3 regions of the Streptomyces sp. NPDC001770 genome follow, and region 3 is predicted to be linked to each of the others. Evidence: riboswitches for the same ligand, from Rfam matches in the RefSeq annotation. Region 3 holds a riboswitch; each other region holds the start of a gene.
The links. Region 3 has a riboswitch for cobalamin ahead of cobN (cobaltochelatase subunit CobN). Riboswitches for the same ligand answer to the same signal wherever they lie in the genome.

Region 1 (10,320 bases), on a different contig from region 3:
CGCCCCCCAGGACGCACGTCAGCTCTCGCGGGTCTTCTTCGACCGCCTCCAGGAGCTGGAAGAGGGCACCCACGCGTACCAGTACGCACGGAACACGCTGATCGAGATGAATCTCTCCCTCGTCCGCTTCGCCGCCGGCCGGTTCCGCAACCGGGGCAGCGGGGACATGGAGGACATCATCCAGGTCGGCACCATCGGGCTGATCAAGGCCATCGACCGGTTCGACCTCTCGCGCGAAGTGGAGTTCACCTCCTTCGCGGTGCCGTACATCGTCGGCGAGATCAAGCGCTTCTTCCGTGACACCAGCTGGGCCGTACACGTGCCCCGGCGGCTTCAGGAACTGCGGGTCGACCTCGCCAAGGCCAAGGACGCCCTCGCCGTCGAACTGGACCGCGACCCGACGGTCCAGGAGCTCGCCGACCACCTGGAGCTGTCGCCGGAGGAGGTCACGGAGGGGATCGTCGCCTCGAACGGCTACACCGCCGGTTCGCTCGACATGCCCACCGACAGCGGCGAGTCGGGACGCCCGCACACCAACGGCCGGACCTTCGCCGACGTGCTGGGCGAGCCGGACTCCGCCATGGAGGGCGTGGAGAACCTCCAGGCGCTCGCCCCGCTCATGGGCCAACTGGACGCGCGGGAACGCCGGATCATCGACATGCGCTTCGGTCTGGAGATGACCCAGGCCGAGATCGGCGCCGAACTGGGCATCTCCCAGATGCACGTGTCCCGGTTGCTCAGCCGGATGCTGCGCAAGCTGCGCGACGGAATGCTGACCGAGGAGTGATCCGGCGGGGCGGGCACTGTCCGGGAGAGGACAGCACGGGGCGCGGCCTTCGGGTCGCGCCCTTCCTGCGTGTCGCTCCCCCGGGGCCCGGCGGCCGGGGACGGCGGTACGGTCAGTTCCCGGCCGGAGCGTCGACGGCGTGGTGGGCGGCGTCCAGGAGGGTCAGGTCCTCCTCGGTCAGCCGCAGGGCCCCGGCGGCCACATTCTCCTCCAGGTGTGCCGGATCGCCGGTGCCGGGAATGCCCAGCACGTGCGGGCCGCGGTGCAGCGTCCAGGCCAGCCGGACCTGCGCGGCACTTGCGCCGTGCGCCCGCGCGACCGCCGTCACCTCGTCGCGCTCCGGTGCCGCACCGGCCCCCGCGTCGCGGCCGGCACCGGCGATCGAGTAGAACGGCACGAACGCGATGCCTTGTCCTCCGCAGCTGTCGACGAAGGCGTCCTGGTCGGGGCGTACTCCGATGCCGTAGAGGTTCTGTACGCACACCACGGGGGCGATCTTCTGCGCCTCGACGAGGTGTTCGGGGGTCACGTTGGATATGCCCAGGTGCCTGATGAGCCCCTCCTCGCGCAAGCCGGCCAGCACGCCGAAGCGTTCGGCGATCGAATGGGTTCCCAGCACACGGAGGTTGACCACGTCGAGGTGGTCGCGGCCGAGCTGGCGCAGGTTCTCCTCGACCTGCTCGCGCAGGCGTTCCGGAGTGGCGTGGGGCAGCCACTCACCGGAGGGACCGCGACCGGGGCCCACCTTGGTGGTGATGACGAGGTCGTCCGGATACGGCCCCAGCGCCCGGTTGATCAGCTCGTTGGCGGAGCGCAGGCGCGAGAAGTAGAACGCGGCGGTGTCGATGTGGTTGACGCCGAGTTCGACGGCGCGGCGCAGCACGCGGATCGCCTGGTCACGGTCGCGCGGGGCGGCATCGGGGTCGAACGCCGCACCGGTCTGCGGCAGCCGCATGGTGCCGAAGCCGATCCGGTTGATCTTCCGGTCGCCGAGGGTCCAGGCGCCCGAGGCCGCTGCCGTGATGGTGGGTGAGGTCATGGCGTCATATTCGTCGTACGGCGGTGGCACGGGCAAACCTGTTCGGCCGTCTCCCGCTCCCCCGGCCCGCGCATGGCATCCGCTGCCCGACTGTTGCCACCGCATTGCAGGTTCATGGCAGGGCGGCCGAGCGCCTTCCCGGCACGCACGGCTCACCCTACGGTCCGTAACCGGCCCGCGGTGAAGCCGCGTCGGCACCACCTCTCCGCATTCCCCGAGGAGCGCCCATGGTTCACGCCCCGCTGTCCGAGTCCGCGTACGACCGGATGCGCGTGCGCCAGTGGGCGGACGGCAGGGCGCGGGCCGCCGGAATCGGCCGGCGGGATCTGCTGCGGCTGGCGGCCGCCGCCTCGGTGGCCGTTCCGCTGGCCTCGGCGGCGACTCCCGCGCAGGCGGCTGAGTCGCTGCCCGGTGTGGTGAAGCCGCTGCCCGCCGACCTGTTCACGATCCGGGGCACGAACGCGGAGACCAACTTCGCCGCGCTGCGCACGACGGGGCTGCTCACCCCCACGGACCGCTTCTTCGTACGGAACCACACCGCGACGCCCCGCATCGAGGCGGCCGACTGGAAACTCACCGTCTGGGGCGACGGGCTGACCGGCGGCCCGGTGGACTTCACGTACGACGCCCTGCGCGCCCTGCCGTCGGTCACCCGCACCACCTTCATCGAGTGCGCGGGCAACGCCCGCAGCTTCTACACCTCCCAGCAGAACCAGCAGGTCAGCGGCACGGCATGGACCCTCGGCGCGATCGGGACCGCGCGCTGGCGCGGGGTGCCGCTGCGGACCGTGCTGCGTCGTGCGGGCATCGGCCGGCACGCCGTCGACGTGCTGCCGCGCGGTCTGGACGCGGAGGTGGTGACCGACGGCGTGAACCTGGGGCGGGTGCGCCGGCCGCTGCCGGTGTCCAAGGCCCTGGACGACGTGCTGCTCGCCTACGAGATGAACGGCGAGCCGTTGCCGCCGGACCACGGATTCCCGGTGCGGCTGGTCGTGCCCTCGTGGGTGGGGGTCGCCAACATCAAGTGGGTGGGCGACATCGAGGTGAGCACCGAGCCGCTGGTCTCCCCGTGGAACACCACCCTCTACCGGCTGTTCGGACCCGGCTATCCCGCGGAGGGCAGCGCACCGCTGACCCGGCAGACCCTCAAGAGCGCCTTCGAGCTTCCGCTCGGCGCGTCCTTCACCGCGCGCCGGCGGGCGGGGCTGACGGGACGGTCCTGGTCGGGCGGCGCCCCGGTCCGGTCGGTGGAGATCAGCACGGACGGCGGGGTCCGCTGGCGGCGGGCCCGGCTGCGCGACGAACCGCGCGCGGGAAGCTGGGTGCGCTGGTCGGCGGAGTGGGTGCCGGACCGTACCGGGCCGGGCGTCCTGCTGGCGCGGGCCACGGACAGGTCGGGGCGGACCCAGCCGGAGACCGCCGCGTACAACACGCAGGGGTACCTCTTCGACGCCGTGGTACGCCACCCGGTGACGGTGGTCTGAGAGCGGGGGGAGGGGCCTACCGGAGCGGGGCCCCGCCGCCCGGCCGGCTGGGCTCGCGCGCGTCGCGCAGGTGGAGCAGCGCGCCGTCGAGTACGGCGGCGTGCACCGCCCTCGCCAGGCGTGCGCCCCAGCGCGACCGGGGACCGGCGAACGGTTCCGGGCCTTCGGCGCCCGGGGCGGGCACGGCGACGCAGACGGCGTCGGTGGGGGTTCCGGAGCAGTCCAGCCCGGCGTCCAGGAGCGCCTGCACCTTGGCCTCGGTGGCGGTGGCGACCGCGTTGACCAGGGCGGCGTCGCTGAGGGCGACCGGGAGGACGACGACGATGTTGACCGTTCCGGGTGGCGGCGGGCCGTCCGCGCCCGGCGCCGGGGCTGCCGCCCAGCCGCGTACGCCCAGGCCGCTGGTGACGGTGGCGGTCACGCCCCCGTCTTCCGCCTCGGTGTAGGCGCTCACGTCGGCGGCGGTCATGAGTCCGGTGCCGGGTCCGTCGAGTCCCTCCGCCGCCGCGATCTCCGCGAGGTGCCGGTCGGGGTCGAGCCTCGGGTACCCGCCGGGGACCTGGGCGTTGAGGATCCAGGCGCGGGTGCCGATGCCGCCGCCGAGGACCGCGCTGCTGCAGACCCGGCTGCCGGGGGCCAGCCGCCAGACCAGGTGGCCCAGCCGGTGGCCGTCCTCGTGCCGGGTGCGCAGGCGGCGGCGCGGGGCCGGGCGCGGGAGGGGTACGGAGACGATGGCGGTTCCCGGGGTGTGCGGCGGCCGGCCGTGGTGGCCGGCCGGTGCGGAGGCGATGGCCGGTCGGCGGTACGGACGACGACGGCCGGACGATCCTATGCGTGGCCCCGGTGCCGCCGGGCACCGGCCGTACGCCTTCCGGGCGGGCCGGTGTGCCGTCTGCCACCTGAGTCGTCACCCGTCTGGCCTAACGGGTGGCCCGGGTCGCCTTTCCCGGCGGTCGCGGGGCGGGGCAGGGGCGACGGCCCCTGTCCGCCGGGCCCCGGATGGCCGGTGGGTTGCAGGGGCCATCCGGGTGAGGCGCGATGGAACCGGGCGTGCCGCACCTGAGTGGACCCACCACAGGACGCGTCCGGGCGAGGAGGCATCGGTCATGGCAGCCGCTGACGGTTTCACGGATTCCGGAGAGCTCGACGGTCTCACCGTCTACGACAACGGGGGCGAGAAGGTCGGCAGTGTCGGCCGGGTGTACGTCGACGACGACACCGGCAAGCCCGACTGGGTCACGGTCAAGACCGGCATGTTCGGGATGAAGGAGAGCTTCGTTCCGCTCGCCGGGGCCCGTCGGGTCGGCGCGGACCTGCACGTGGCGCACCCGAAGGAGAGCGTCAAGGACGCTCCCCGGGTCGACGCGGACGCCCATCTCTCCGTCGCCGAGGAGGAGGAGCTCTACCGCCACTACGGACTCACGAGGAAGCCCAGGAGCACCGCAGGTACGGGCATGGGCGCGGACGGCCGGACGACGGCGGGCACGGGCGCGATGGGCGGCGCGGCCGGAGCGGCCGCGGGTGCCGGAGCGGCGGGCGCGGCCCGCACCTCCGGCACCGGCAAGGCGGCCGGCGGTACCGCGGGCATGACGGGCGCCGGCACGCACCGGGACACCGACGCCGCGGCCGGAGCACGGCCGCTGGCGGGCGCCGGTGCGAGGTCCGCCCCCGACATGTCCAAGGCCGACCTCGCCGGCCAGGAGGAACTCATCCGCTCCGAGGAGCAGCTGCGCGTCGGCACGGAGGAGTACGAGAGCGGGAAGGCCCGCCTGCACAAGTACGTCGTGACGGAGGAGGTCACCCGCACGGTGCCCGTCTCGCACGAGGAGGTTCGCGTGGTCCGGGAGCCGCTGGCGCCGGGCGAGAAGGTGACCGGGCAGACCGCCATAGGTGACCAGGACGTCGAGGTGACCCTGCACGCCGAGCGCGCGACCGTGCGCAAGGAGGCCGTGGCCGTGGAGCGGGTACGGCTGGAGAGGGACCGGGTGACCGAGCAGAAGGAGGTCTCCGCCGAGGTCCGCAAGGAGAAGATCGACTACGCGGACGGTACGGAATCCCGCACCGGCAAGGACATGGGCGGTGATTTCGGGCCGGGTGGACGCAGCTGACCTCCGGCCGCTCAGGCGGCGGACCGAGGCCACCACGGGCAGGGCGCGGGGGCGGAACCGCAGTGACGGTTCCGCCCGTGCGCCCTGCCCGTGCGCCCAGCCCGGATCAAGCCCCGGCGGCGGGCAGGAACCGCACGCTGGGCCGCCCCTGCGGGCCGTCCGGGGTGACCACGGACCGTACCCGGTAGACGTCCGCGATGAGCCGTTCGGTGATCACCTCGTGCGGGGTGCCCGCCGCGACCACCCGTCCGCCGTCCAGCACGGTGACCAGGTCGCAGAACATGGCGGCCAGGTTCAGGTCGTGCAGGGCGACGACGCAGGTGAGGGGCAGTGAGGACACCAGGGTCAGCAGCTCCAGCTGGTGCTGGATGTCCAGGTGGTTGGTGGGTTCGTCGAGGAGGAGCTCGCGGGGCTGCTGGGCGAGGGCGCGGGCGATCTGGACCCGCTGGCGTTCGCCGCCGGAGAGGGTGTGCCAGGACTGCCCGGCGCGGTCGTTCAGTCCGGTCCGTTCCAGGGCCCGCCGGACGGCCTCGTCGTCCGCCGGGCCCGGCGCGGACCAGGCACGGCGGTGCGGGATGCGCCCGAGGCGTACGACGTCGAGGACGCTCAGCTCGACCTGGGTCGCCGCGTGCTGGTCGACCACGGCGACCCGCCGGGCCACGGTGCGCCGGCTCGTCGTGGCCAGCGGTTCGCCGTCGAGCGTGACGAGGCCGCCCTCCGGCGGCAGGACGCCCGCGAGCACCCGCAACAGGGTTGATTTTCCGGAGCCGTTGGGGCCGATCAGGCCGACGGTGGCGCCGGGCGGCGGGGCGAGGGTCACCCCGTCGAGAACGAGACGGCCGCCGGCCGCCCGGCTCACCCGGTCGGCCCGCAGTCCCTCGGCGGGGGCGGTCATACGACTCTCCGGGTGCGGTGCAGGACCAGGACGAAGGCCGGTACCCCGATGAGCGCGGTAACCACGCCGACCGGCACCTCCTGGGGGTCCAGGACGGTCCTGGCCAGGGTGTCGACCCAGACCAGGAAGACGGCGCCGGCCAGCGCCGTGACGGGCAGCAGCCTGCGGTGTCCGGCACCCGCGAGTGCCCGGGCGGCGTGCGGCAGCACCAGGCCGACGAAGCCGATCGCCCCGGCCGAGCTGACCAGCGCGGCGGTGAGCAGCGCGGTGGTGCAGAGCAGCACGGTCCGGGTCCGCGCGACATGGACGCCGAGCGTGGCCGCGGCGTCCTGCCCGAAGGCGAAGGCGTCGAGCGTACGGGCGTGCCCCAGGCAGATCGCCAGGGTGAGTACCACCACGCCGGTGCAGAGCTGGACGTCCGTCCAGCCGACCCCGCTGAGCGAGCCGAGCAGCCAGAACAGCACCCCGCGCGTCTGCTCGGCGTCGGCGGCGGTCATCACGGTGAACGAGGTGAGCGCGGAGAAGAGCTGCATCACCGCGACGCCCGAGAGCACGACCCGGTCCGTGGTGCCGCCGAGGGTGTGGCTGAGGACGAGGACGAGCGCGAACGAGGCGAGCGCCCCGGCGAACGCGCCCGCCGAGAGGGAGACCGCTCCCCCGCCGACGCCCAGCACCACGACCACGACAGCGCCGGTGGAGGCCCCCGAGGAGACGCCGAGGACGAAGGGGTCGGCGAGCGGATTGCGGAGCAGGGACTGCATGACGGTCCCGCACACCGCGAGCCCGGCGCCGCAGACGGCCGCGAGCAGGGTGCGCGGCATCCTGAGGTCCCAGATGATGCCGTCCCGGATCGGGCTCAGCTCCGTGTCACCGAGGCCCAGGTGGGCGGCGACCACCGACCACACGTCGGCGACGGAGATACGGGCCGGGCCGATGGTGACGGCCACCGCGACGGAGGCAAGCAGCAGCACGGTTCCGCCGCCCCACAGGAGCGGTTCGGGCAGGGTCCGCAGGCCGGTGCGCCGCCCGTCCGGTACGGGACGGATGCTCGCGCCGGCCGTCACCGGGCGGGGGCCGGCCTGTGCCGGGGTGCGGGCGGCCGCCGGGTCGCCGTCGGCCGTCATCCGGCGAGGCCGAACTCGCGCAGCCCCACCGCGACGCGCTCGATGCCCTCCACCGTGCGGATGGTGGGGTTCATGGCCTGGCCGCTGAGCAGGACGTACCGCTTGTTCCGTACGGCGTCCATGTTCTTGGTGACCGGGTTGGACTCCAGGAACTCGATCTTCTTCGCGGCGCTCTCCGCCGTCTGCGACTTGCGGGTGAGGTCGCCGATGACGAGGACGTCCGGATCACGGTCGGCGACGGTCTCCCAGTTGATCTGGGGCCATTCCTCGTGGGTGTCGTCGAAGGCGTTCTTCGCGCCGAGTTCGGTGGTGATGATGCCGGGCGCCCCGCAGCAGCCCGCCAGGTACGGGGCCTCGGAGTTGGCGAACCAGTACATCAGGGTGGTGCCGGAGGCGTCGATGCCGTCGGTCGCCTTCGCCACGCGGGCCCGCAGGCCGGCGATGAGCTTCTCGCCGCGTTCCGGTACGCCGAACACCCGGGCCAGGTCGCGTATCTCGCCGTAGACGCTGTCCAGGGTGAGGGCGGTGGAGCGGGCGCCGTCGCCGTCGCCACTGTTGTCCTTGCCGGTGCAGTCGGAGGGCGAGACGTACGTGGGGACGCCCAGGCCCTCGAACTGCTCGCGGGGCGCGACCCCGCCCTTGCCGAGTGTGGACTCGAACGAGGCGCTGACGAAGTCGGGTTCCTGCTCCAGCACCTTCTCCGAGGAGGGGGCGTTGTCGGAGAGCCTCGGGACCTTCGCGTTGGCCTTCTCCAGGCCCTTCATCACGGGGTCGGTCCAGGTGGCGGTGGCCGCGAGCCGGTCGGCGAGGCCGAGGGAGAGCAGGATCTCCGTCGATCCCTGGTTGAGGGAGACCGCGTGGCGCGGGGCGGAGGCGACGGTGACGGTGCGTCCGCAGTTGCGGAGCGTCACCGGGTATCCGTCACCGGCCGCGCCGGCGCCGGCCGGTGCGTCGTCGTCGGCACCACCGCAGGCGGTCAGCAGCAGGAGCCCCGCCGTCAGCAGGGCAGCGGGACGGGCGGATCGGGCCATGGGGGGCACGAGGTACCTCGGCGTCTCTGGGCCCATGCGCGGGGCCCGTTGTACGGAAGACTGCGGCCCGTACGGGTCGCAGGGCGCCAGCAGGTCTTCGGACTCGGGTTCGTGCGGACGGGGCGCCTTCCCGGGACACCCGTGGGTCTCCCAGTGGCCGTGGCCCCGCCCGTCCCCCTCACCGCTGCGCGTCAGTTCCGGACTCTCACCGGATTCCCTGACCCCATCTGTGGAGTGCGACTGGCACTGGGAAGCTATCACGCCCCTCCGCGCCTGCCGGATGCCTGTTCGGTGCGGTACGGCCATCGCTGCGGGACAGCCATCGGGGCCGGGTACGACAGCGGGCGCCGCCGGAGGTCGTCCGGCGGCGCCCGCTGCTCAGGTTCCCGGGTCAGGGCAGCCGCAGCGCGATCACGGCGTTGTGGCCGCCGAACCCGAAGGAGTGGCTGACGGCCCGCCGGACCACGACGGGCCGGGGGGCCTTGGTGACACAGTCGATGTCGAACCCGGGTGCCGGCGCGTCCAGGTTGGCGATCGGCGGGACGAGCTGGTGCTGGAGGGTCAGCACGGTGAGCGCGGCCTCGATGGCGCCCGCCGCCCCCATGCAGTGACCGAGCACGCCCTTGGGCGCGGTGACCGGCGGCCGGTGCGGGTAGGCCCCGGCGATGAGTGCGGCCTCGGTGGCGTCGTTGAGCGGGGTCGCGGTGCCGTGCGCGTTGACGTGGTCGACGTCCTCGGCGCGCCAGTCGGCGTCCCGCAGGGCGGCGTCGACGGCCGCCCTGGCCACCTTGCCTGAGGGGTGCGGGCTGGTGGGGTGGTGGGCGTCGGTGGTCGCCCCCGTGCCCGCGATCAACGCCCTCGGTACCGCCCCCCTGGCCAGGGCGTCCTCGGCCCGCTCCAGCACCATGATGGCGGCCCCCTCGCCCATGACGAGACCCGCGCGGTCCTCGGCGAACGGGCGGCAGAGCCGCGACGGGTCGCCGTCCGGCAGGGCCGCCGCCCCGGACCGGGCCAGGCCGGTCATCGCCACCGGGAAGACGATCGACTCGGTCGCCCCGGCGACGGCGATGTCGCACTGGCCGCTCATCAGCATGTCCCGCGCCACGGACAGGGCGGTGACCCCGGACGAACAGGCCGTGCACGGAGCGAGGCTGGGGCCGGTGGCCCCCAGTTGGATCGCGATCTCCGCGGCGGGCATGTTGGGGATGGTGAGCAGGATGCCCGCGGGCGAGGACGCCTCGGCCCCCAGCCGGTCCAGCACCACGGCCTGCTCGGCGAGGCCCGCCGACCCGCCGCTGCTGGTGCCCACCACGACCGAGACCCGGGCGCCGTCCCAGCCGCCCGGGTCGAGACCGGCGTCGGCCACCGCCTCCCGGGCGGCGAGCACGGCGAACTTGACGTACTTGCCCATCCGGTAGGCGGTCCGGCCGCCGACGGCGTCGTCCAGGTCGATGCCGGTGACCGTGCAGGCGAAGTCGACCGCGCACCCGTCCAGTTCGGGAACCGTACGGGCCGATGACACTCCGGCGAGCACGCCCTCCCAGGTGGAGGCCGTGTCGTTGCCCGCCGGGGTGATCATGCCCAGTCCGGTGACGGCGATCTCGGGCCTCTTCATCGGGTGTTGCTCACCGGCTCCCCGCGACGGGATGCGGTGCGGATGAACTCCGAGATGTCCGCGAGGGTGGCGTCCCGGTGGAGGGTGTCGACGGGGGTGTGGATGCCGAGGGTTTCCTTGATGACGACGGCGAACTCCGCCACCGCGAGTGAGTCCATCTCCAGGCTGTCCATCGTGGACTCCGGGTGAATCTCGGCCGGGGGCACCTTGAACGTATCGGTCAGCACGCCGACAATC
Region 2 (10,320 bases), on a different contig from region 3:
CGTGCCGTGCCCTACCGCTGGAGCTGGCGGGAACTGCGGCCGCATCTGCTGCACTTCTCCGAAACGCTCTCGCTGGACGAGGCGGAACGCAGGGTGCTCATGCTGGTGAACCCCGGCCTGACCGATCCACCCGCCACCGTCAACACCCTGTACGCGGGACTGCAGATCATCCTGCCCGGCGAGACCGCCCAGGCACACCGGCACACGTCCAACGCCTTCCGCTTCATCCTGGAGGGCAGCGGTGCGTGGACGACGGTCAACGGCGAGCGTGTCTTCATGTCGCCGGGCGACCTGCTGCTCACCCCCGGCTGGCACTGGCACGACCACACGCACGAGGGCGACGCTCCGATGATCTGGCTCGACGCCCTCGACTACCCCCTCGTCAACGCCCTGGAGGCGGGCTTCTACGAGACGTACCCGCAGCGCCTCCAGCCAGTGACCCGCCCGGACGACGCCGGCAGAAGGCAATTCCTGCACGGCCGGCTGAATCCGGTCCGGCTCACCCAGGACGGCCCCAACTCCCCTGTCTCCCGCTATACATGGGAAGAGACCCGACGCGCTCTGGAGGGGATCTCCGACACCGCGGCGGGCAGCGGCGTCGACGGCATCGTCCTCGAATACACCAACCCGCGGACGGGCGGTCCCGTCATGCCGACCATCGGCTGCCGCGTCCAGCGGCTGCGACCGGGCTTCCGGGGAGCCGGATACCGGCACACCGCCTCCACCATCTTCACCGTGGTCCGCGGTGAAGGCACCACGGTCGTGGACGGCGAGCGGTTGGAGTGGTCCGAGAACGACACCTTCACCGTGCCCGGCTGGGCGTCCTACCGGCACCTCAACCACTCCGCCTCCAACGACGCCGTCCTGTTCTCCTACAGCAACGAGCCCGTCATGCGCTCCCTCGGCCTGTACCGCGCGGAAGACGCCGACCCCGGCGCCTGACCCGCACCCACCCGGACATCCCGTATCCGTATCCCGCAATCCGCAAGGAGGCCCAGATGCGTCTGGCCCTGTTCAACGACGGGCGACTCGGAGTCGTCGACGGCGACGACCTCGTCGACGTGACCGAGCGACTCGTCGGTACCGGCACACCCGGCCCGGCCGGAGCGCTGCACCGGCACATCGAGACCGCGGCCAGTGGGGGTGCTGCCCCGCTGGACCTCTCCGGCCTCACGCGCTTCCCGTTGGCCGAGGCTGTCCTGGAGGCGCCGCTGCCCCGTCCCGGCAAGATCATCGGGGCGCCGGTCAACTACCTGGACCACAAGGCCGAGATGGAGTACACCACCTCCATCTCCGACCTGGGTGTATTCCTCAAGGCCAACTCGTCGGTCATCGGACCGGGCCAGGACGTCCTCCTGCCCTACACGGACAAGCGCACCGACCAGGAAGGCGAGTTGGGCGTCGTCATCGGCCGCACCGCCTGCCACGTCGACGCGGCCGACGCGCTGGACCACGTCTTCGGCTACACCTGCGTGCTGGACATCACCGTGCGATCCGGCGAGGACCGTTCAACCCGCAAGTCGTTCGACACGTTCACACCGATCGGGCCGTGGATCGTCACCGCCGACGAGATACCGGACCCCGACTGCCTCGACCTGCGCTGCGACGTCAGCGGTGGCACCCGGCAGCGGACCAACACCGCGGACCTGATCTTCGGCGTCCGTGAACTGATCGCCTACGCGTCGTCCGTCATGACCCTCCACCCTGGTGACGTGATCGCGACCGGCACACCGGCCGGCGTGGGGCCGCTCAGCCACGGCGACACGATCGTCCTGGACATCGAACGAATCGGCCGTCTGGAAGTGGGCGTCGACGGGACCCGGGCCGTCCCCTACGAGCGACGCCCCGGGCGCCGGGCGCGCTGACAGCGACACGTCCTTCGAGGTGTGGTGCCGGGCACTCCCGGACCCCCGGGGCCACCGGTCAGCCGACCGGCACCACCTCACACACGCGACCGGGAGACGCCCGGAGCGGGGCAGCGCGACAGGCTGCTACCGCTGGTCGGGCAAGGGGGCGGTCCGCCATCACCTCTCAGCGAGGCACGGCCCGCCACCCGGTCCTCCGAACCGGCCGCCCCGGCGGACACGAACGACGCAACAGGGGCACAGGAACAGCGACGAGACGCTCATGACGCGGAATCACCCACAAACCACGGCATCCGCCGAGCGCAGCCATAGGCCGCACGTCTCCACCCCGCGTTGCGCCGCACCCACTCGCCGGGAGCGACAAGCCGTCCGCAGTGCCCTCGGAGGACCCTGTCAGCCTTCTGCCGCGCGCCCGGCCGTTCACCTGGCGAGTCGATCCGGGAGTAGCGTGCTGGTCATGGACTTTCGCACCACCGTTGAGCGCGCTCAGCGCCTGAAGCAGCTGCATGCCGAGTACAAGCCGCTCGTCCTGCCGACCGTGTGGGACGTCTGGTCCGCGCGGACGGCAGCCGACGCCGGGTTCCCCGCTCTGACCATCGGCAGTCATCCGCTCGCCACCTCCCGGGGGGCCGACGACCACGAAGGGCAGACCTTCGAGGAGGTACTCGCCGCGGTCCGACCGATCATCGCAGCGGTCGACATCCCCGTGTCCGTGGACCTGGAGGCCGGGTACGGACAAGAGCCCGTGGACCTCATCGCCGGACTCACCGAGGCCGGCGGCGTCGGTCTCAACCTTGAGGACACCGTCCATTCCGACGGTGGACGCGTGCGCAGCACGCACGAGCACGCGCGCTACATCGCCGAGCTGCGCGCCGCGGCCGACGACGCGGGCATCCCGGTCTGGATCAACGGGCGCACCGACCTCTTCCTCCACGCGGAGAAACCCGCCGATGTCCTCGACGAGGTGATCGAGCGCCTGCGGGCCATGGAGGAGGCCGGCGCCGACAGCCTCTACCCCGTGCGTATTCAGGACGACGACGATCTGCTCGTGGCCGTGACTGGTTCCGTGGCCGTCCCGGTGAACTCCACCGCCCATCCGGTCAAGCACGACCTCGAGCGTTTCCGGCGCCTCGGTGTCGGCAGGATCACCTACGGCCCGCTGCTGCAAGTCGCGATGACCGACGCGATGAAGAGCGTGCTCGGGCCGTGGGCTCCCTGACGCGCTGACCGTGCGGCGGGGCCCTCGATGGGGCGCCCTGCCGCACGGGCGCGCCCGTGCGGCCCCATCGCCCCATCGCGCTGCCAGGACGCATCGAGAGTCGGGACGCAGGCGGGTGGCGCCCCGAGCGAACTGCCGGGAGGACGCGAGGGAGAGGGGCTGCTCGCCTCCGTGGACGAGCTGCTCCTCCGAGTACCGGTGCGCACCGTCAACGCCGCCCCGCCACCGGAGCACTTCGGCTTCACGCGGGGCAAATGGTCGTGCCCAGTGCCCCGCGTGACTCCCCGCACATCCTGCAGCCAGGTCCGCGCCTACGACCCGCCGCGCATGCCCGGCCGCGAAGGCCGCCCCACCCCGCTCGGGGCGTCCTTCGCCGTGTGCGGGCGGATCGCCAAGACCGAGCACATCGACGCCGCCGTCGCGCAGCTCCGCGCCGATGGCCATGAGATCCGCGAGAAGGACATCGCCCGGCTCTCCCCGCTCAAGCACCGCAACCTGGACCTGCCCGGCCGCTACGGCTTCACCGCCCAGGTCCCGGCTCCGCGCCCTGCGTCCGCCGCGCGATCCGGACGCGCCGGAGCTGGACGAGGACGATGACGGCGGTGGCCAGGAGTGAGCCCCAGGGCCCGAACGAGGTGCTGTTCGGCCTGCGCTGCCACTGGTATGCCAGGGGCGTGGTGTCAGAGGGTGACCTGCGCGTGTGCGGGGCTGAGGCGGTGGACGGTGCTCCGGGCGGAGTGTGCGGCGAGCAGGACCCGCAATTCGTCGGCGGCGGTGACCAGGAGGTGGTCGTCGCGGGTGGCGTTCAGGGTTTCGAGGACGAAGGCCACGTGGGTGGAGTCTTCGGTGACGCGGGTGCGGTGGGCGTCGCGGTGGTTCCAGTGGCGGGTCAGGACGTCGGCGGTGTCGGTGTAGATGATCTCGCCGGGTTTGGGGTTCTCGACGGTGTCGGGTTCGCCGAGCGGGGTGAAGGTCTCGGTGCCTTCGGCGTAGCGGATCTCGATGTCGCCGGTGACGTGGTCGAGGTCGAAGGCGCCGGCGGGCAGGCCGTGGCGGACGGAGACGGCGTTGTAGGAATCGACGGCCGGGTTGATGCGGGGCAGGGTGCCCTTCTTCGCCAGGCGGCGGCCGAGGGCGTCGACGCTGGGCCGGATGCGGCGGGGGTTGGTGCCGAAGGAGCGGTAGGCGGTGTGCCATGCCTCGATGCGCGGGTCACTCTCGTCGGCGGGGGCCCAGGTGCCGGAGGCGAGATCCTGCTCCAGGTCCTCCAGGGCGGCAGCCGTGTGGGGCCAGGGCTCGCGGCCGTTCAGGCCGGTGGCGGTGACGACGGCGACGAGGGTGTCGGGGAAGGCGTCGGCGACGGCGGGGCTGATGCGGAAGGCGGTCATCGTGCGAGCAGTTCCGTTCTGTGTGCGGGCCGGGGGATGGTCAGGGCTTCCAGGTGCCGATGCGGTCCAGGCGGCGGAGCTGCTGGGCCGCGGTGGGTGCGTCCGGGGCGGTGCCGCGTTCGGTGGGCCGGCGAGCGGTGTCGGTGCGCTGTTCGGCGGGTCTGTGGTCGTCGTACGTGAACTCGGCGTGGACCTCGGTGACGTCGAGGCGCGGGCCGCGGATGCCGGGCAGCATCCGCCCTTTGTGGGGCTGATTCAGGTCGATGGGGCGGTCGGTTGCCTGACCGGGCAGGCCGTTGACGCCGAGGATGCCGAAGTCGTGGCCGTCCGCGATCCAGGTCTGCCATTCGGCGTCGTCCAGGGCGGCGTCCCAGGGCCGGGTGAACATCGCCGGGCTCCTTCCAGAGGTACGGGCGTGGGGTCAGGTGAGGGCGAGGAGGCTGACGGCGACGACGGCCTGCGGGCACCCAGACCGCCGAGGAAGTCGGCGCACCCGTAGGCCAGAGAGCTGCCCAGGGCCAGCAGCAGAGCGATCACAGGCAGCACATCCCTTACTATCAATGGAACGACTACACCGTATAATGCACCGACCGAGGGTCGTCAACCGAACGACCGCACGGGCCAGTGCAGTGACCGAACCGCTTGAAGGGGTGAGAGCGATGACCGAGACCGAAGCGGCGCTGCGAACGCTCGCGCACAACGTCCGCGCGGCCCGCACCCGCGCCGGACTGTCCCTGGACGAACTCGGCCGCCGCGCCAAGGTCAGCAAGGGCGCCCTCGTCGCCCTGGAGAAGGCGCAGGGCAACCCGAACTTCGCCACCCTGGTCCGCCTCGCCGACACCCTCGGCGCCTCCGTCTCCGCCCTGATGGAAGGCCGCCCCGAACAGCGGGTGCGGGTAGTGGACGCCGGCACCGTCGTGCCTCTGTGGAAGGGCGAGCGCGGCAGCGAGGCCCGGCTCATGCTGACCACCAGCGGACCGGCGGCCACCGAAGTCTGGCGCTGGACCCTGGAGCCCGGCGAGGAATACCCCAGCCACCCCCACCAGGCCGGCGTGACCGAGACCGTCAGTGTCACCGCCGGCGAGATGGCCCTCGTCGTCGACGGCACCGCGTACCCCGTCGCCGCCGGCCAGACCGCCACCTTCGACGCCGACACCACCCACACGTACCGTGGTTCAGGCGCCGTGGCCTGCCACCTGATCATGACCGTCCACCTGCCCCCGGGTCCCGGGTAGCGACCCGATGGTCCAGAAGTGGGATCAGGCCGGCACGGCCATAGGTTTCCCCAGGTCAGCGCACTCGCCCGCGCGGCTTCAGCGGCGTGGTGGGCAGTTCGGGGGCAGGCAGGCGGGCACCGTCGTAGCCGTGCACTTCGCCGAACCGCGAGCCCGTCTCCCAGTCGTTCCGCGCCTGTAGGATCTCGTCACCGGACCGGCCGACGAAGTTCCACCACATGACGATCTCCTCAGCGAACGGCTCGCCTCCGAGGAGCATGAGTCCGGCGTCCGAGTCCGCGCGCAGGGTAAGTTCGGTACGGCCGCACCCGAGGTAGAGCATCGATCCGGGGAGTACGGGCACACCGTCGACGTGGGCCTCGCCCGACATCGACAGGACCGCGTACTCGAAGTCCGGGTCGAGCGGCAGGCGGGTCTCGGTGCCCGCCGTGAGGGCGAGGTCGGCGCCGACGATCGGGGTGTAGGCGGTGCCCGGCGAGGCCGCTCCGTCGAGTTCACCGAGGATCACCGTGGCGGTGAGGCCGGGGGCCGTCACCGTGGGGAGGTCGGCGTGGTGCTGGAAGTGGGGTTCGACGTGGCGGTGGGCCTCCGGAAGGGCCACCCACAGCTGGGCGCCGTGCAGAAACCGGGCGTGGCCCTTCGGGCTCTCCTCGGAGTGGCTGATGGCCCGGCCCGATGTCATCAGACCCAGCTCCCTGGGGCGTACGGTCCGGAGGCTTCCGAGGCTGTCGCGGTGGAGCACCTCGCCCTCGTGCAGCCAGCTCACGGTCTGCAGCCCCATGTGCGGGTGGGGCGGCACCTGCATGCCGGGTTCGTCCGCGATGTCGTCGGGGCCGTAGTGGTCGACGAAGGTCCAGGCGCCGATCATGCGGCGGCCGAGGTTGGGCAGCAGCCTGCGGACTTCGGTGGACTCACCGAGCCGTACGTGGCGCGGGGTGAGGAGTTCACGTACCGGTTCGGCGACGACGAAGCCCCGCCCTCCGCAGACGGACAGCGCGGCCTGGCGATCGAGGTTGCTCATGGTGGTCAACCTATTGCGCTCCGGCCGGGCTGGAGGGTCAGTGGCGCGATCGTCACCTCGGCGATTTAGTGGAATATTCAACCACCGGGGTACGTTGTCGCGATCACACGGGCGGGAGGCTCGAAAAGCCGCCCCGCCGGCGGCAGAGGAGGAACCACATGGACGAGAACTACTACGAGTTCGGCACGGCCGCCGACCGCTGGAACCGCGCGCAGTTCTTCTTCGACGCGAAGGAGTACCTCACCGCGGCGCGCATTCTCGGCGGGCTCGTGGACGAGGTCCCCGAGCAGGTTGCCCCGCGCCTGCTGCTCGCCCGCGCCTACTACCACTCGGCGCGGCTCGGGAAGGCCGAGGCGGAGCTGCGGGTCGTCCTGGAGCGGGATCCGGTCGAGGACTACGCGCGCCTGCTGCTGGGACGCACGCTGGAGCGCCAGGGCCGGCACGAGGAAGCCGGGCCGCACCTGCGGATGGCCGCCGCCCTGAACGGCGACTTCCCCACCGGCTGACGGGCCCGCTTCGCATCGGCGGCGACGCGGCGGCAACCGCGTCGGGCCCGCTGACATCGCGCCGGTTCGGCGACGGACGTACTACGGCGACATGTGCGGCCGGAGAGATCTCCGGCCGCACACGTGCGCGGTGATTCAGTCGCGAGGTGGTGTCAGCCCACCACCCCGGCGGGCCGGGGAGCGCTGTCCCGGGAGGCCGCGCCCCGTCCCGGTGAGGGAAGCAGCAGGCGCTCGGTGAGGGCACCGAAGATCAGCCCGAAGCTCACCCACAGGGTTGCCTGGACCGCGAGGGTGGAGAGCCGGAACTCCCAGAGCAGGGTCGCCGGGAAGTCCGCGCCCACCTCGTCGAACGACGGCAGGAACACGTACGCGAGTCCGATCAGCAGGACGTATCCGGCGGACACGGCGACGGTCGCGTTCCAGTTGCCGAGGCGCGGTGCGAGCCGCCTCCCGGCGATGACGGCGGCGACGGCGAGCAGGACGCTGAGCGCCACCATGAGGAAGAAGAGCCCCGTACGTTGGCCGATGGTGTCCGGGTTGCCGACGGCCGGCGGGTTGGCCGGGTACTTGAGGAACGGTACGAGGTACACGGTCAGCAGCGCCGCCCCGGCGACCAGGGCCGCGGTGGCCCGTGGGCCGAAGTTCCCGATGCGGCCGAGGGCGTAGCAGAAGACGAGTGCCGCGATGCCGCCGACGGCGACACCGAAGACGAGGACGCCGGTGGCGAGACCTCCGGTGGCCTGCATCGTCCGGCTGACCAGCTCCTCGCCTCCGTGATGGTCGTGGTTGTGGGCCTCTTCCAGGGCGATGGACGCGTCCACCCGGGACTCGCCGAGGAAGTAGGCGACGAGGAGTGCCGCGACGCCCGCGAGCAGGCCCGCGAGCATGCCGCGGACCAGGAGCGCTCGAACGGATATGGAATTCATGAGAGTTCGGTTCCCCTGAGGTCTAGTGGCAGGGGAAGCCGAGAAGGTGACGGCCGTCGTGGACCCACTCGTGAACGGCCTCGCCGGAGATGAGCGAGGTGGCGCCCTGCTCGGCGCCGACGAAGTACAGCAGGACGAGCATGAGAATGCCGAAGAAGACCGCCCACGGGGCGATCGCCTTCAGCGATATGGGGGTGACGGCGGGTACGCCGGTCGCGGGTGCGGCAATGTGTGCCATGGCAGAACCTCCTGAGGGAACACGCGTCCCGATCGTGGTGCCTGAGACGACGGTGCTGGGTCTGACTTCCCGCAGGTACGGGTTCACAGTGGCGCGACCGTGCCGGATTCTCACCGGACTTCCGTTGCGCCGTCGTCATGCTGGTCAGACCATAGCGCCTGTGTTCGGGCGCCGCCATGGGGCATTGCTTCGCCCTCTCCTCAACACGCTTGCTGTGAGCAGATGTTGAGGATGAATGAACTTCCACATCGATCCTGCGGGTGACATTCGCCTCACCTGCGACCCTGCCGGCCGACTCGGCTCGCCCTCCCCGTCGCAGGCCCCTCTCGCCGGGCGCCGCGACTCCGGCCCCGCCGCCCGGCCGGACCGGCGGACCGGCGAACCAGCGGACCGGTGGACCGGTGACTCCAGCCGCCTCTGGCCAACAAGGGGTGTGCGGCCCGGTCGCGGTCGATCCGGGCCCCAGCCGCATCCATTCGACCCGCGCCCGGCCCCGCCCAATCGTGCATGGTCACGCACAGTTGTGCAGCCGGCGGAACGATCGCAAGACTTTCGCACACGTGCTCAACGTCCGGTATCCCTCACCCTCACCCGCATCATGGCCAAAAATCACTTACAGGATCCACACTCGAACAGCAGCCCTCGCGGCGAACCCGCAGGACCTCACCCCGCCCCTCGCGGGCGACGCCCAATGAGCAACCTGCGCCATCACCCCAGTTCAAGCTGCGTTCACACAGACATTCCCCCCTCTCACAGTCGACGGCTCGACAGTCCCGGACCTCTGGCCGAAGGCCACGCTCCCCACTGTCACACGTAGATCGTTTCGGGCCCACCTGCCTGAAACCGACCCATGCATGGCCCTTGACCCCGGCGCGCGGTGGCGCCTACTTTCCGTGCAGCGATTCGCCATATTGACCAACGTTCATACATATGAACTCGGAAGGGTGCTCCATGCTCGAGGGTGTTCTGTTCTTTCCCGTGACTCCGTTCGCTCCGGACGATTCGGTGGATACCGCGAAGCTGGCGGAACACGTACGGAGCGGAGTCCGCGCCGGGGCGGGCGGGGTGTTCGTCGCCTGCGGCACAGGGGAGTTCCACGCGCTCGGTGTGGAGGAGTTCGCCTCGGCGGTGCGGACGGCGGTGGAAGCGACGGACGGTCGGGTGCCGGTCTTCGCGGGGGCGGGCGGTTCGCTGCCTCTGGCCCGGCAGTACGCGTGGGCCGCGGAGGAGGCCGGGGCCGACGGGCTGCTGCTGATGCCTCCGTACCTGGTGACGGGAGAGCCTGCCGGACTGGTCGCCTATGTGCGCCAGGTGGTCGCGGCCGGCTCGCTGCCGGTGATCGTCTACCAGCGGGGCACCGCTCGGTTCGACGTTCCCTCGGCTCTCGAAGTGGCCCGGATGCCCCAGGTCGTGGGCCTCAAGGACGGTACCGGTGATCTCTCCCTGCTGTCCCGGATCGTGACCGCCGTCCGCGCGGACGGCGAGTGCGGCGGCGCGGAGTTCCAGTTCTTCAACGGGATGCCCACCGCGGAGAGCACCGTGCTCGCCTGTCGCGGCATCGGGGTCGAGCTGTACTCGTCCGCGGTGTTCTGCTTCGCGCCGGAGATCGCCCTCGCCTTCCACCGGGCCGTCACCTCCGGGGACGACGCCACCGTCCAGCAGCTCCTGGGCGGCTTCTTCCATCCTCTGATCGCTCTGCGCGAGAAAGTCCCCGGTTACTCGGTCGCCCTGGTCAAGGCTGCGGTCCGGCAAGGAGGCCTCGACGTCGGCGGGGTACGCCCGCCGCTGACCGATCCCACGCCCGGGCACCTCGCGGAACTGGAACGGATCGTCGCGCAGGGCCGCGCTCTGGTGACGACCGGGGCCGTCAGCGGCGCCGGTGCCGTTGCCGTGGATGTGCTGTGATGAGCGACAGCCTGCGG
Region 3 (10,320 bases):
TGGAGGAGCTGCTGCCGCACTACGGGGCCGACTGCCCGGCCGCCGTGGTGGCGATGGCCTCCCGCCCCGACGAGATCGTGCTGCGCGGCACCCTGGAGACCATCGCGGGGCAGGTGAAGGACGCCGGGGTGGTCCGTACGGCGGTCATCCTGGTCGGGCGCACCCTGGGCGCGGAGCAGTTCCGCGACAGCCACCTCTACTCACCGGAGCGCGACCGCCACACCTGCTGAGACACGGGCCCCCGCTCAGCGGACCGAGCTGCGGCCGACCACCGTCCCGGCCCGGTCGACGCAGATCACGTCCACCGCGACCGGTGCCCCGCGCAGCACCTCCAGGGCCTGGTCCCGGGCGCCCGCCGCCACCAGGTCGCCGAGCGGCACCCCGGCCGCCGCGCACAACTGGAGAGCGGCGAGCCCGGTGTTGGCGCCCGCCACCGCCTCGGCCAGCGCCTCGTCCGCACCGCCCGCCCGGGCCAGCCGGGCGAGGAACCCCTTGTCCACCTGGGACCGCGCCGAGTGCAGGTCCATGTGCCCGGCGGCGAGCTTCGACAGCTTGGCGAAGCCGCCGCAGACGGTGAGCCGGGGCACCGGATGGCGGCGTACGTACTTGAGCACGGCCCCCGCGAAGTCGCCCATGTCCAGCAGGGCGATCTGGGGCAGGCCGTACTCCGCGACGACCGTCTTCTCCGAGGTCGAGCCGGTGCACCCGGCCACATGGGTCTGCCCGGCGGCCAGCGCCACGTCGACCCCGCGCCGGATCGAGTCGATCCACGCCGAGCAGGAGTACGGCACGACCACCCCGGTGGTGCCGAGGATGGAGAGCCCGCCGAGGATGCCGAGGCGACCGTTCCACGTGAAACGTGCGATCTCCTCGCCGTCGTCCACGGAGATCGTGACCTCCACGTCCCCGGTGCCGCCGTGCTCCGCCGCGACCCGGGCCACGTGCTCGCGCATCAGCTGCCGGGGCACCGGGTTGATGGCCGGTTCGCCGACGTCCAGCGGCAGCCCGGGCAGGGTCACCGTGCCGACCCCCGGTCCCGCCCGGAACACCACGCCGGAGCCCGGCGGCAGCGGCCGTACCGTCGACCTGACCAGCGCCCCGTGGGTCACGTCCGGATCGTCGCCCGCGTCCTTGACCACCCCGGCGGTCGCGGTACCGTCCACCAGCGATTCGACGGCGAGCGCGAACGCGGGGGTCCGGCCCTTCGGCAGGGTGATGGTCACCGGGTCGGGGAACTCGCCGGTCAGCAGCGCGGTGTACGCGGCGGTGGTCGCAGCCGTGGCGCAGGCGCCGGTGGTCCAACCGGGGCGCAGGCCGGTGTGTTTGAGTTGGGCTTCGCGCCCGCCCTTCGCCTCACTGCTCATGGCAGGTCCCCTCGACGGTGGCCTCACTGCTCACGGAAGGTCCCCCTCGATGGTGCCGATACCGCTGCCCGACATGCCGGACGATCCCGAGTCCCCGGAGCACGTCCTCGTGCTCGGCGGCACGACCGAGGCCCGCCGGCTGGCGGAGGCGCTGGACGCGGAGATACCGGCCGGGGGGCGCAGGCCCCTGCGGGTGACGAGCTCGCTCGCCGGGCGGGTGGCCCGGCCGGTGCTGCCGCCGGGCGAGGTCCGCGTCGGCGGCTTCGGCGGTACGGAGGGGCTCGCCGCGTGGCTGCGGGAGCACCGGGTGGATGCGCTCATCGACGCCACCCATCCTTTCGCCGGAACGATCAGTTTTCACGCGGCCCGTGCCGCCGCCTCGGCCCATGTTCCCCTGCTGGCGCTCCGCCGCCCCGGCTGGGTGGCCGGCCCGGCCGACGACTGGCACCCGGCCGGCTCCCTGGAGGAGGCCGCGGCGCTGCTGCCGTCGCTGGGCGGGCGGGTCTTCCTCACCACCGGCCGGATGGGGCTGGCCGCCTTCGCGGGGCTGGACGAACTCTGGTTCCTGATGCGGTCGGTGGACGCGCCGGAGCCGCCGTACCCGGCGCGGATGGAGGTGCTCCTCGACCGGGGGCCGTTCACCCTGGCGGGTGAGCGGGAGCTGATCCGCCGGTACGGCATCGAGGTGCTGGTCACCAAGGACAGCGGGGGCACGGCCACCGCGCCGAAGCTGGCGGCGGCCCGGGAGGCCGGGATTCCGGTGGTGGTCGTGCGGCGGCCACCGGTCCCGGAGGGGGTACCGGTGGCCGCGACCCCGGCCGAGGCCCTGGCCTGGCTGAACGCCCGCCTGGGCCGGGGGTGAGCCGCCCGGAGGGCTCTACGCCTCCGGGTAGCGGCGAGGGGTCCAGACGAGGTGCCCGCCGTCCGGCCGGTCCACCCGCCGGGTCTGCGAGGACCCGATGATCAGGAGGGTGCGCATGTCCACCTCGGCCGGGTCGAGATCGGCGAGGCGTACCGTGCGCACGCTCTCCCCGGGGCCGCCGACGTCCCGGCCGAGCACCACCGGGGTGTCCGGGGAGCGGTGTTCGAGGAGCAGGTCGCGGGCCTTGCCGACCTGCCAGGTGCGGCTCTTCGAGCCCGGGTTGTAGAGCGCGATCACCAGGTCGGCCGAGGCCGCGGCGCGCAGCCGTCCGGCGATGACCTCCCAGGGCTTGAGCCGGTCGGAGAGGGAGATCGTCGCGTAGTCGTGGCCGAGCGGGGCCCCCGCCCGGGCGGCGGCGGCGTTCGCCGCGGTGACCCCGGGCAGGACCCGTACGGGGATGTCTCCGTACTCCGGCTGCGAGGCGGCCTCCAGGACGGCGGTGGCCATGGCGAAGACGCCCGGGTCGCCGCCGGAGACCACGGCCACCCGCTGCCCGCGCCGGGCCAGGTCGAGGGCGAACTCGGCGCGCTCCGCCTCCACCTTGTTGTCCGAGCCGTGGCGGGCCTGGCCGGGCCGGACCGGTACCCGGTCGAGGTAGGTGGTGTAGCCGACCACCGCGTCGGCGGCGGCCAGCGCCCCGCGCGTCTCGGGCGTCAGCCAGAGCGGTCCGGCGGGTCCGGTGCCGACCACCACGACCTCGCCGGAGCCGGGCTCCGGCCCGGGGCGGGGGGCGTCGATCCGGCTGGGCACCACGGCGACCGCGAAGTACGGCACCGAGCCGGGCTCCACCTCCGCGAGTGCGCCGGTGCGCTCCCCGGCCATCGTGGCGCGTTCGACGTACTGTGCCTCGGGCAGCCGCCCGGACGCCTCGAACGCGCGGCGCACCGCCGGGAAGGTCCGGCCGAGCTTCATCACCACGGCGGAGTCGGTCGACGCGAGACGGGCCGTCAGCTCCTCCTCCGGCAGGGTGCCGGGGAGGATGGTGAGGATCTCCTCACCCTCCACGAGCGGGGTGCCGAGCCGTGCGGCGGCGGCGTTCACCGAGGTCACCCCGGGGATGACTTCGGCGGGGTAACGGTCCGCCAGCCGCTTGTGCATGTGCATGTACGAGCCGTAGAAGAGCGGGTCGCCCTCGGCCAGGACGGCCACCGTGCGGCCCGCGTCGAGGTGGACGGCGAGCCGGGCCGCGGCCTCGGTGTAGAAGTCCTCCAGCGCACCCCGGTAGCCGCCCGGGTGGTCGGTGGTCTCCGTCGTGACCGGATAGACCAGCGGTTCCTCGATGTGGTCGGGCCGGATGTGCGCGGCGGCGATGGACCGGGCGATCGAGCGGCCGTGCCGGGCGCTGTGGAAGGCGATCACGTCCGCCTCGGCGATGGCCCGCACCGCGCGGACGGTCATCAGCTCCGGGTCGCCGGGGCCGAGGCCGACCCCGTAGAGCCGGCCCGTGCCGCCGGTCGTCGTGTCGTCGGGCGCGGGGGTGGAGGCGTGTGCGGCGTTCTCGTTCGCCGCGACGGTCCCGGTCACTCCTCCTCGCTCGCGAGGGCGTTGACGGCGGCCGCCGCCAGGGCGCTGCCGCCGCGACGGCCGCGCACCACGAGGTGCTGGACCCCGGAGACGTGCGCCGCGAGGGCCTCCTTGGACTCGGCCGCGCCGATGAAGCCGACCGGGACACCGATGACGGCGGCGGGCAGCGGGGCGCCCTCCTCGAGCATCTCCAGCAGCCGGAAGAGCGCGGTGGGCGCGTTGCCGATGGCGACGACCGAGCCCTCCAGCCGGTCCCGCCACAGCTCAAGGGCGGCGGCGCTGCGCGTGGTGCCCAGCTCGCGGGCCAGCCCGGGAACCGAGGGGTCGGAGAGGGTGCAGACGACCTCGTTCTCCGCGGGCAGCCGTTTGCGGGTGACTCCGCTGGCGACCATCGCCACGTCGCAGAGGATCGGGGCCCCGGCGCGGAGCGCGGCGCGGGCGTCGGCCACGGCGGTCGGGGAGAAGGCGAGGTCGCGTACGAGGTCGACCATGCCGCACGCGTGGATCATCCGGACCGCGACCTGGCTGACGTCGGCGGGCAGACCGGCGAGATCCGCCTCCGCGCGGATGGTGGCGAAGGACTGGCGGTAGATCGCCGGTCCGTCCTTCTCGTACTGATGCACAGTGCTGTCGCTTTCTTCGGTCGGGCACGGGCGGTCCTGTGCCGGGGCGTGGTCGGTTCGGTGGGTCGGGTGGGGCAGGTGGGACGCGTGTTCAGGGGCGCGGGCGGGTCAGGTACGGGTGTCCCGGGCCGCCGCCACCGCTGCGGCGAGCGCGGCCGGATCGTCCGGGACGGCCACCGGGGCGTCCCGCGACTCCCCCCGCACCCGCGCGATCCGGTGTCCCGCCGGGGTGGCGACGACGTCGATCCACTCCCCGTGGGGGTGGCCGCAGCGGCGTTCGCACCCGGACCAGTACACGGGCAGCCGCGCGCGTGGGGCGCGCGGTCCGAGCGCGGCCTCCGCCTCGGCCCGCACGTCGGCCAGCGACTTCGCGCAGCCGGGGCGCCCGACGCACGCGCCGACCCCGGCCCACGGAGATTCCGGCCCGGTCACCAGGCCGGCTTCGGCGAGTACGGCCAGGGCCTCCCGGGCGGCTTCGGCGGCCAGGTCCGGCACGACGACCCCGCGCCACGGGGTGCAGCGCAGCTCGCCGGAACCGAGGCGTTCCGCGGCCTCCACGAGCGTCCGCCACCGCGCGCCGGTCAGCCGCCCCATCGGTACCCCGGCGTGCAGCGCGACCGCGCCCCCGGGTCCGGTCACGGCCCCGGGCTCGGGGACCGCGGGGGTGGCAGGGCCGGGCGGTCCGTCGACGGTCAGTGGTACGAGCCCCGCGCGGCGGGCGGCCTCGGCGGGGAGGGCGGCGCGGGCGGCGTCGGGGAGGGCGGAGATCCGCCAGACGCCGGGGTCGGCCGCCAGGTCGAGGAAGGCCTCGGCGGCGAGCAGCGCGGCGCGCGGGGCCTCGTCGAAGGGGACGGGGAGGAGGGGGCCGCCGGGGCCGGTCCGGAGCAGCGCCCGGCCGCCGCCGACCGCGATCAGGGTGAGGTCGGCGCCCAGCGCGTCCACGTCACCCCGGCCGTCGTCGAGGGCGAAGAGGAAGCGGCCGGAGAGCGCGGCCGCCCGCTCGCTCCCGCAGAGCAAGGTGTCCAACCCGGTGAGCCAGGGGCGTATTTCGGGGCGTTTGGAGGTGTCGAGACCGGAGAGCGGGGAGGCGACGACGTTCCTGACGCGCTCGTGCCGCTCGGACGGCAACAGCCCCGCACGGCTCAGCAGTTCGGCGAGTTCGCCGCCGCACTCGGCTCCCAGCCCACGGAGTTGGAGGTTGCCGCGCGAGGTGAGGTGCAGTTCGCCGTCGCCGAGCCGCTCGGCCGCGGCCAGCAGGGTGCGTGCCTGAGCGGCGGTCAGCACCCCGCCGGGTATCCGTACGCGCGCCAGCGCACCGTCGTCCGCCCGGTGCAGCCGCAGCGTTCCCGGACAGGCGTCGCCGCCGGTCCGGGCGGTACCGGCGGCCGGGGAACCGGGCGAATCGGCGGTTGCGGACATGGCGGCGAGCATACCCACGTCCCCAGGAAGGTCACCGGAGCGCACATGTGACCTGTGCCGCCCCCCGGAGGCCCTCTGCCGTGGCGGAGACGCACACCCTAGGATGCTCACGGTGGACCATTCGGTCCGCCGACGCCAGACGGCGCCATGGGAGGAAGCCCGGTGAGATTCCGGCGCGGTCCCGCCACTGTGAGTACGTCCCGCTGACGCGGCCGTACGAGTCAGGAACTCCCGCCGTCCGACACCGCCCGGGGCGTGGACACCCCGAGGAAGGGCTGACTCGGCATGATCCTGCTCCTGTCGACCTCCGACACCGACCTGCTGAGCGCCCGCGCCTGCGAGGGCCCGGTCCGCTACCGCTACGCCAACCCCTCCCGGCTCCCGCTCGACCGGCTCCCGGCACTGCTCGACGGCGCCGGGCTCGTGGTGGTCCGCCTCCTCGGCGGGGTGCGTGCCTGGGAGGAGGGGCTCGACCAGGTCAGGGCCGCCGGCCTCCCGGTCGTCGTCCTCACCGGCGAGCAGGCTCCCGACGCCCAGCTGATGGCCGCGTCCACCGTCCCGATCGGCATCGCGGCCGAGGCCCACGCCTACCTCGCGCACGGCGGCCCGGAGAACCTCGGCCAGCTGGCCCGGTTCCTCTCCGACACCGTGCTGCTCACCGGCCACGGCTTCGAGCCGCCCGCCCCGGCCCCCGCCTGGGGCCCGCTGGAGCGGACCGCCCGCGAGCTTCCCGGGACCGCGCCCACGGTGGCGGTGCTCTACTACCGCGCCCACCACATGAGTGGCAACACCGCGTTCGTGGACGCGCTCTGCACTGCCGTGGAGGACGCCGGGGCCCGCGCGCTCCCGCTGTACGTGGCCTCGCTCCGTACCCCCGAACCCGGGCTGATCGACGCCCTGCGCGCGGCCGACGCGATCGTGACCACCGTCCTCGCGGCGGGCGGCACCCGTCCCGCCGAGGCGTCGGCGGGCGGCGACGACGAGTCCTGGGACGCGGGCGCCCTGACCGGGCTGGACGTACCGATCCTCCAGGCGCTCTGCCTGACCGGGTCGCGCGCCGCGTGGGAGGAGAACGACGAGGGCGTCTCCCCGCTGGACGCGGCCACCCAGATCGCGGTGCCGGAGTTCGACGGGCGCCTGATCACGGTGCCGTTCTCCTTCAAGGAGATCGACGCGGACGGCCTGCCCGCGTACGTCCCCGACCCCGAGCGCGCCGCCCGGGTCGCCGGGATCGCCGTCCGCCACGCCCGCCTGCGGCACATCCCGAACGCGGAGAAGCGGATCGCCCTGGTGCTCTCCGCGTACCCGACCAAGCACTCCCGCATCGGCAACGCGGTCGGCCTGGACACCCCCGCGAGCGCCGTCGCCCTGCTGCGCCGGCTGCGCGCCGAGGGGTACGACTTCGGGCCCGCGGACGGGATCCCGGGCCTGGTCTCCGGCGACGGCGACGAGCTGATCCACGCGCTGATCGAGGCGGGCGGCCACGACCAGGAGTGGCTGACCGAGGAGCAGCTGGCCGCCAACCCGGTCCGTATCCCGGCGGCCGACTACCGCCGCTGGTTCGCCACCCTCCCCGCCGAGCTGCGCACGGCGGTCGAGGAGCACTGGGGTCCGGCGCCCGGCGAGATGTTCGTGGACCGTTCGGCGAACCCGGAGGGCGACATCGTCCTCGCGGCGCTGCGGCGCGGCAATCTGCTGATCCTCATCCAGCCGCCGCGCGGCTTCGGTGAGAACCCGATCGCGATCTACCACGACCCCGACCTGCCGCCCTCGCACCACTACCTGGCCGCCTACCGCTGGATCGCCGCCACCGCCGAGGACGGCGGCTTCGGCGCCGACGCGATGATCCACCTCGGCAAGCACGGCAACCTGGAGTGGCTGCCCGGCAAGAACGCCGGGCTGTCCGCCGCCTGCGGACCGGACGCGGCCCTCGGCGACCTGCCGCTGGTCTACCCGTTCCTCGTCAACGACCCGGGCGAGGGCACCCAGGCCAAGCGCCGGGTGCACGCCACGCTCGTCGACCACCTGGTGCCGCCGATGGCCCGCGCCGACAGCTACGGCGACATCGCGCGCCTGGAACAACTCCTCGACGAGCACGCCCAGATCGCCGCGATGGACCCGGCGAAGCTGCCCGCGATCCGCGCCCAGATCTGGACGCTCATCCAGGCCGCGAAGCTCGACCACGACCTCGGGCTCGAAGACCGGCCCGAGGACGAGGGCTTCGACGAGTTCATCATGCATCTCGACGGCTGGCTCTGCGAGATCAAGGACGTCCAGATCCGCGACGGCCTGCACGTGCTGGGCAGTCCCCCGGCCGGGAACGACCGGGTCAACCTGGTCCTCGCGGTGCTTCGCGCCCGCCAGATCTGGGGCGGCACCGCGTCGCTCCCCGGGCTGCGCGAGGCGCTCGGCCTGGACGAGTCCGCCGCCACCCGCACCGCCGCCGACGAGATCGAGGAGCAGGCCCGCGCCCTGGTCCAGGCGATGGAGGACGCCGGATGGGACCCGTCCGCCGTCGCGGCCGTCGCCGCCGGCCTGGCGCCCGCCGTCGCCGACATCCTCGCCTTCGCCGCCACCGAGGTGGTGCCGCGCCTCGCCGCCACCACCGACGAACTCACCCACACCGTTCACGCGTTGAACGGTGGCTTCGTCCCTGCCGGGCCCTCCGGCTCGCCGCTGCGCGGGCTCGTCAACGTACTGCCGACCGGCCGGAACTTCTACTCCGTCGACCCGAAGGCCGTCCCCTCCAAGCTCGCCTGGGAGACCGGGCAGGCCCTCGCCGACTCGCTGCTGACCCGCTACCGCACCGACAACGGCGACTGGCCCTCCTCCGTCGGCCTCTCGCTCTGGGGCACCAGCGCGATGCGCACGGCGGGCGACGACATCGCCGAGGCGTTCGCGCTGCTCGGCATCCGCCCCGTATGGGACGACGCCTCGCGCCGCGTCACCGGACTGGAGCCCATCGCGTACGAGGAGTTGGGCCGCCCCCGCATCGATGTGACGCTCCGCATCTCCGGCTTCTTCCGGGACGCCTTCCCGCACACGGTGGGCCTGCTGGACGACGCCGTACGGCTCGCCGCCTCGCTCGACGAACCGGCCGAGCAGAACTACGTACGCGCCCACGCCCAGGCCGACCTCGCCGAGCACGGCGACGAACGCCGGGCCACCACCCGGATCTTCGGCTCGCGCCCGGGCACGTACGGCGCCGGGCTCCTCCAGCTCATCGACTCCCGCGACTGGCGCACCGATGCCGACCTCGCCGAGGTCTACACCGTGTGGGGCGGCTACGCCTACGGCCGCGAGCTCGACGGGCGCCCGGCGCGCGAGGAGATGGAGACCGCGTACCGGCGCATCGAGGTCGCCGCGAAGAACACCGACACCCGCGAGCACGACATCGCGGACTCGGACGACTACTTCCAGTACCACGGCGGCATGGTGGCGGCCGTGCGGGCGCTGAAGGGCACCGCGCCCGAGGCGTACATCGGCGACTCCACCCGCCCCGAGACGGTCCGCACCCGCACCCTGGTCGAGGAGACCTCGCGCGTCTTCCGCGCCCGCGTGGTCAACCCCCGCTGGATCGAGGCGATGCGCCGCCACGGCTACAAGGGTGCCTTCGAACTCGCCGCCACCGTGGACTACTTGTTCGGCTACGACGCCACGACCGGGGTCGTCGCCGACTGGATGTACGACAAGCTCACCCAGACGTACGTACTCGACCCGGAGAACCGGGAGTTCCTCCAGCAGGCCAACCCCTGGGCGCTGCACGGGATCGCCGAACGCCTCCTGGAGGCCGAGTCGCGCGGGATGTGGGCGAAGCCCGACCCGGCCGTCCTCGAAGCGCTGCGCCAGGTCTTCCTGGAGACGGAGGGCGAGCTGGAGGGCGGGGACGACTGAGCCGGGCGGCCCGCCGGGGTTCTACATCCGGGGGTCGGGCTTCAGCAGCGCGAACACCGCGCCGAAGGGGTCCGCGAGCCAGGCCATCCGGCCGACGTCGGACATGTCGGCGGCCGGCATCAGCACGGTCCCGCCGTGCGACCGGGTCGCCTCGACGGTGGCGTCGACGTCCACCACGTGGAAGTAGGGCACCCAGCGGGACTGTTCGCCGCCACTGCTGTCGTCCGCCGGAGCCGCCCCGCCGAAGGTGGTGTCCTGGAGATCGCCGTCCTCGGTGCTCAGCACCCGGTACGTCATCCCGGGCACCGGCATGTCCTGGGTCCGCCAGCCGAACAGGCCCTGGTAGAAGGCGATGTCCGCGACCGGGTCCGGAACGTGCAGCTCCACCCAGATCAGGCTGTTCGGCGCCGAGGCGAGCTCCAGCCCGGCCGTCCTGCCGGGCTGCCAGAGCGCGAAGTCGGCGCCCTGCGCGTCGGTGACCTGGGCCAGTGTCCCCTCGCCCATGACGTCCATGGGCTCCATCCGGACGCTCCCGCCGCCGTCCCTGACCGCCTGGACGGTCGCGTGGATGTCG

Region 1: linked by a shared signal. The riboswitch ahead of ACWCSV_RS28495 (ABC transporter substrate-binding protein) and the one ahead of cobN (cobaltochelatase subunit CobN) in region 3 are both predicted to bind cobalamin.
Region 2: linked by a shared signal. The riboswitch ahead of ACWCSV_RS17525 (CbtB domain-containing protein) and the one ahead of cobN (cobaltochelatase subunit CobN) in region 3 are both predicted to bind cobalamin.

What each region holds. Positions count from the first base shown of each region.
Region 1 is NZ_JBSFFN010000038.1:34,149-44,468, forward strand. Features, by position in the region: gene ACWCSV_RS28460 (RNA polymerase sigma factor SigF) at 1-787, shown strand, start outside; gene ACWCSV_RS28465 (oxidoreductase) at 900-1,826, opposite strand; gene ACWCSV_RS28470 (sulfite oxidase) at 2,054-3,310, shown strand; gene ACWCSV_RS28475 (adenosylcobinamide amidohydrolase) at 3,327-4,001, opposite strand; gene ACWCSV_RS28480 (PRC and DUF2382 domain-containing protein) at 4,417-5,418, shown strand; gene ACWCSV_RS28485 (ABC transporter ATP-binding protein) at 5,525-6,313, opposite strand; gene ACWCSV_RS28490 (FecCD family ABC transporter permease) at 6,310-7,437, opposite strand; gene ACWCSV_RS28495 (ABC transporter substrate-binding protein) at 7,434-8,468, opposite strand; cobalamin riboswitch at 8,540-8,728, opposite strand; gene ACWCSV_RS28500 (beta-ketoacyl-[acyl-carrier-protein] synthase family protein) at 8,860-10,083, opposite strand; gene ACWCSV_RS28505 (acyl carrier protein) at 10,080-10,320, opposite strand, start outside.
Region 2 is NZ_JBSFFN010000017.1:121,777-132,096, forward strand. Features, by position in the region: gene ACWCSV_RS17475 (cupin domain-containing protein) at 1-942, shown strand, start outside; gene ACWCSV_RS17480 (fumarylacetoacetate hydrolase family protein) at 999-1,865, shown strand; gene ACWCSV_RS17485 (isocitrate lyase/PEP mutase family protein) at 2,323-3,084, shown strand; partial or broken gene ACWCSV_RS17490 (hypothetical protein) at 3,235-3,700, shown strand; gene ACWCSV_RS17495 (B3/B4 domain-containing protein) at 3,765-4,472, opposite strand; gene ACWCSV_RS17500 (hypothetical protein) at 4,513-4,860, opposite strand; gene ACWCSV_RS17505 (cupin domain-containing protein) at 5,132-5,707, shown strand; gene ACWCSV_RS17510 (pirin family protein) at 5,763-6,728, opposite strand; gene ACWCSV_RS17515 (tetratricopeptide repeat protein) at 6,887-7,234, shown strand; gene ACWCSV_RS17520 (CbtA family protein) at 7,387-8,160, opposite strand; gene ACWCSV_RS17525 (CbtB domain-containing protein) at 8,183-8,398, opposite strand; adenosylcobalamin (AdoCbl) riboswitch at 8,402-8,548, opposite strand; gene ACWCSV_RS17530 (5-dehydro-4-deoxyglucarate dehydratase) at 9,350-10,303, shown strand; gene ACWCSV_RS17535 (glucarate dehydratase family protein) at 10,303-10,320, shown strand, end outside.
Region 3 is NZ_JBSFFN010000008.1:16,030-26,349, reverse strand. Features, by position in the region: gene cobM (precorrin-4 C(11)-methyltransferase) at 1-230, shown strand, start outside; gene ACWCSV_RS09625 (cobalt-precorrin-5B (C(1))-methyltransferase) at 246-1,364, opposite strand; gene ACWCSV_RS09620 (cobalt-precorrin-6A reductase) at 1,414-2,226, shown strand; gene cobJ (precorrin-3B C(17)-methyltransferase) at 2,242-3,687, opposite strand; gene ACWCSV_RS09610 (precorrin-8X methylmutase) at 3,807-4,433, opposite strand; gene cobG (precorrin-3B synthase) at 4,542-5,864, opposite strand; cobalamin riboswitch at 5,958-6,105, shown strand; gene cobN (cobaltochelatase subunit CobN) at 6,138-9,746, shown strand; gene ACWCSV_RS09595 (VOC family protein) at 9,768-10,320, opposite strand, start outside.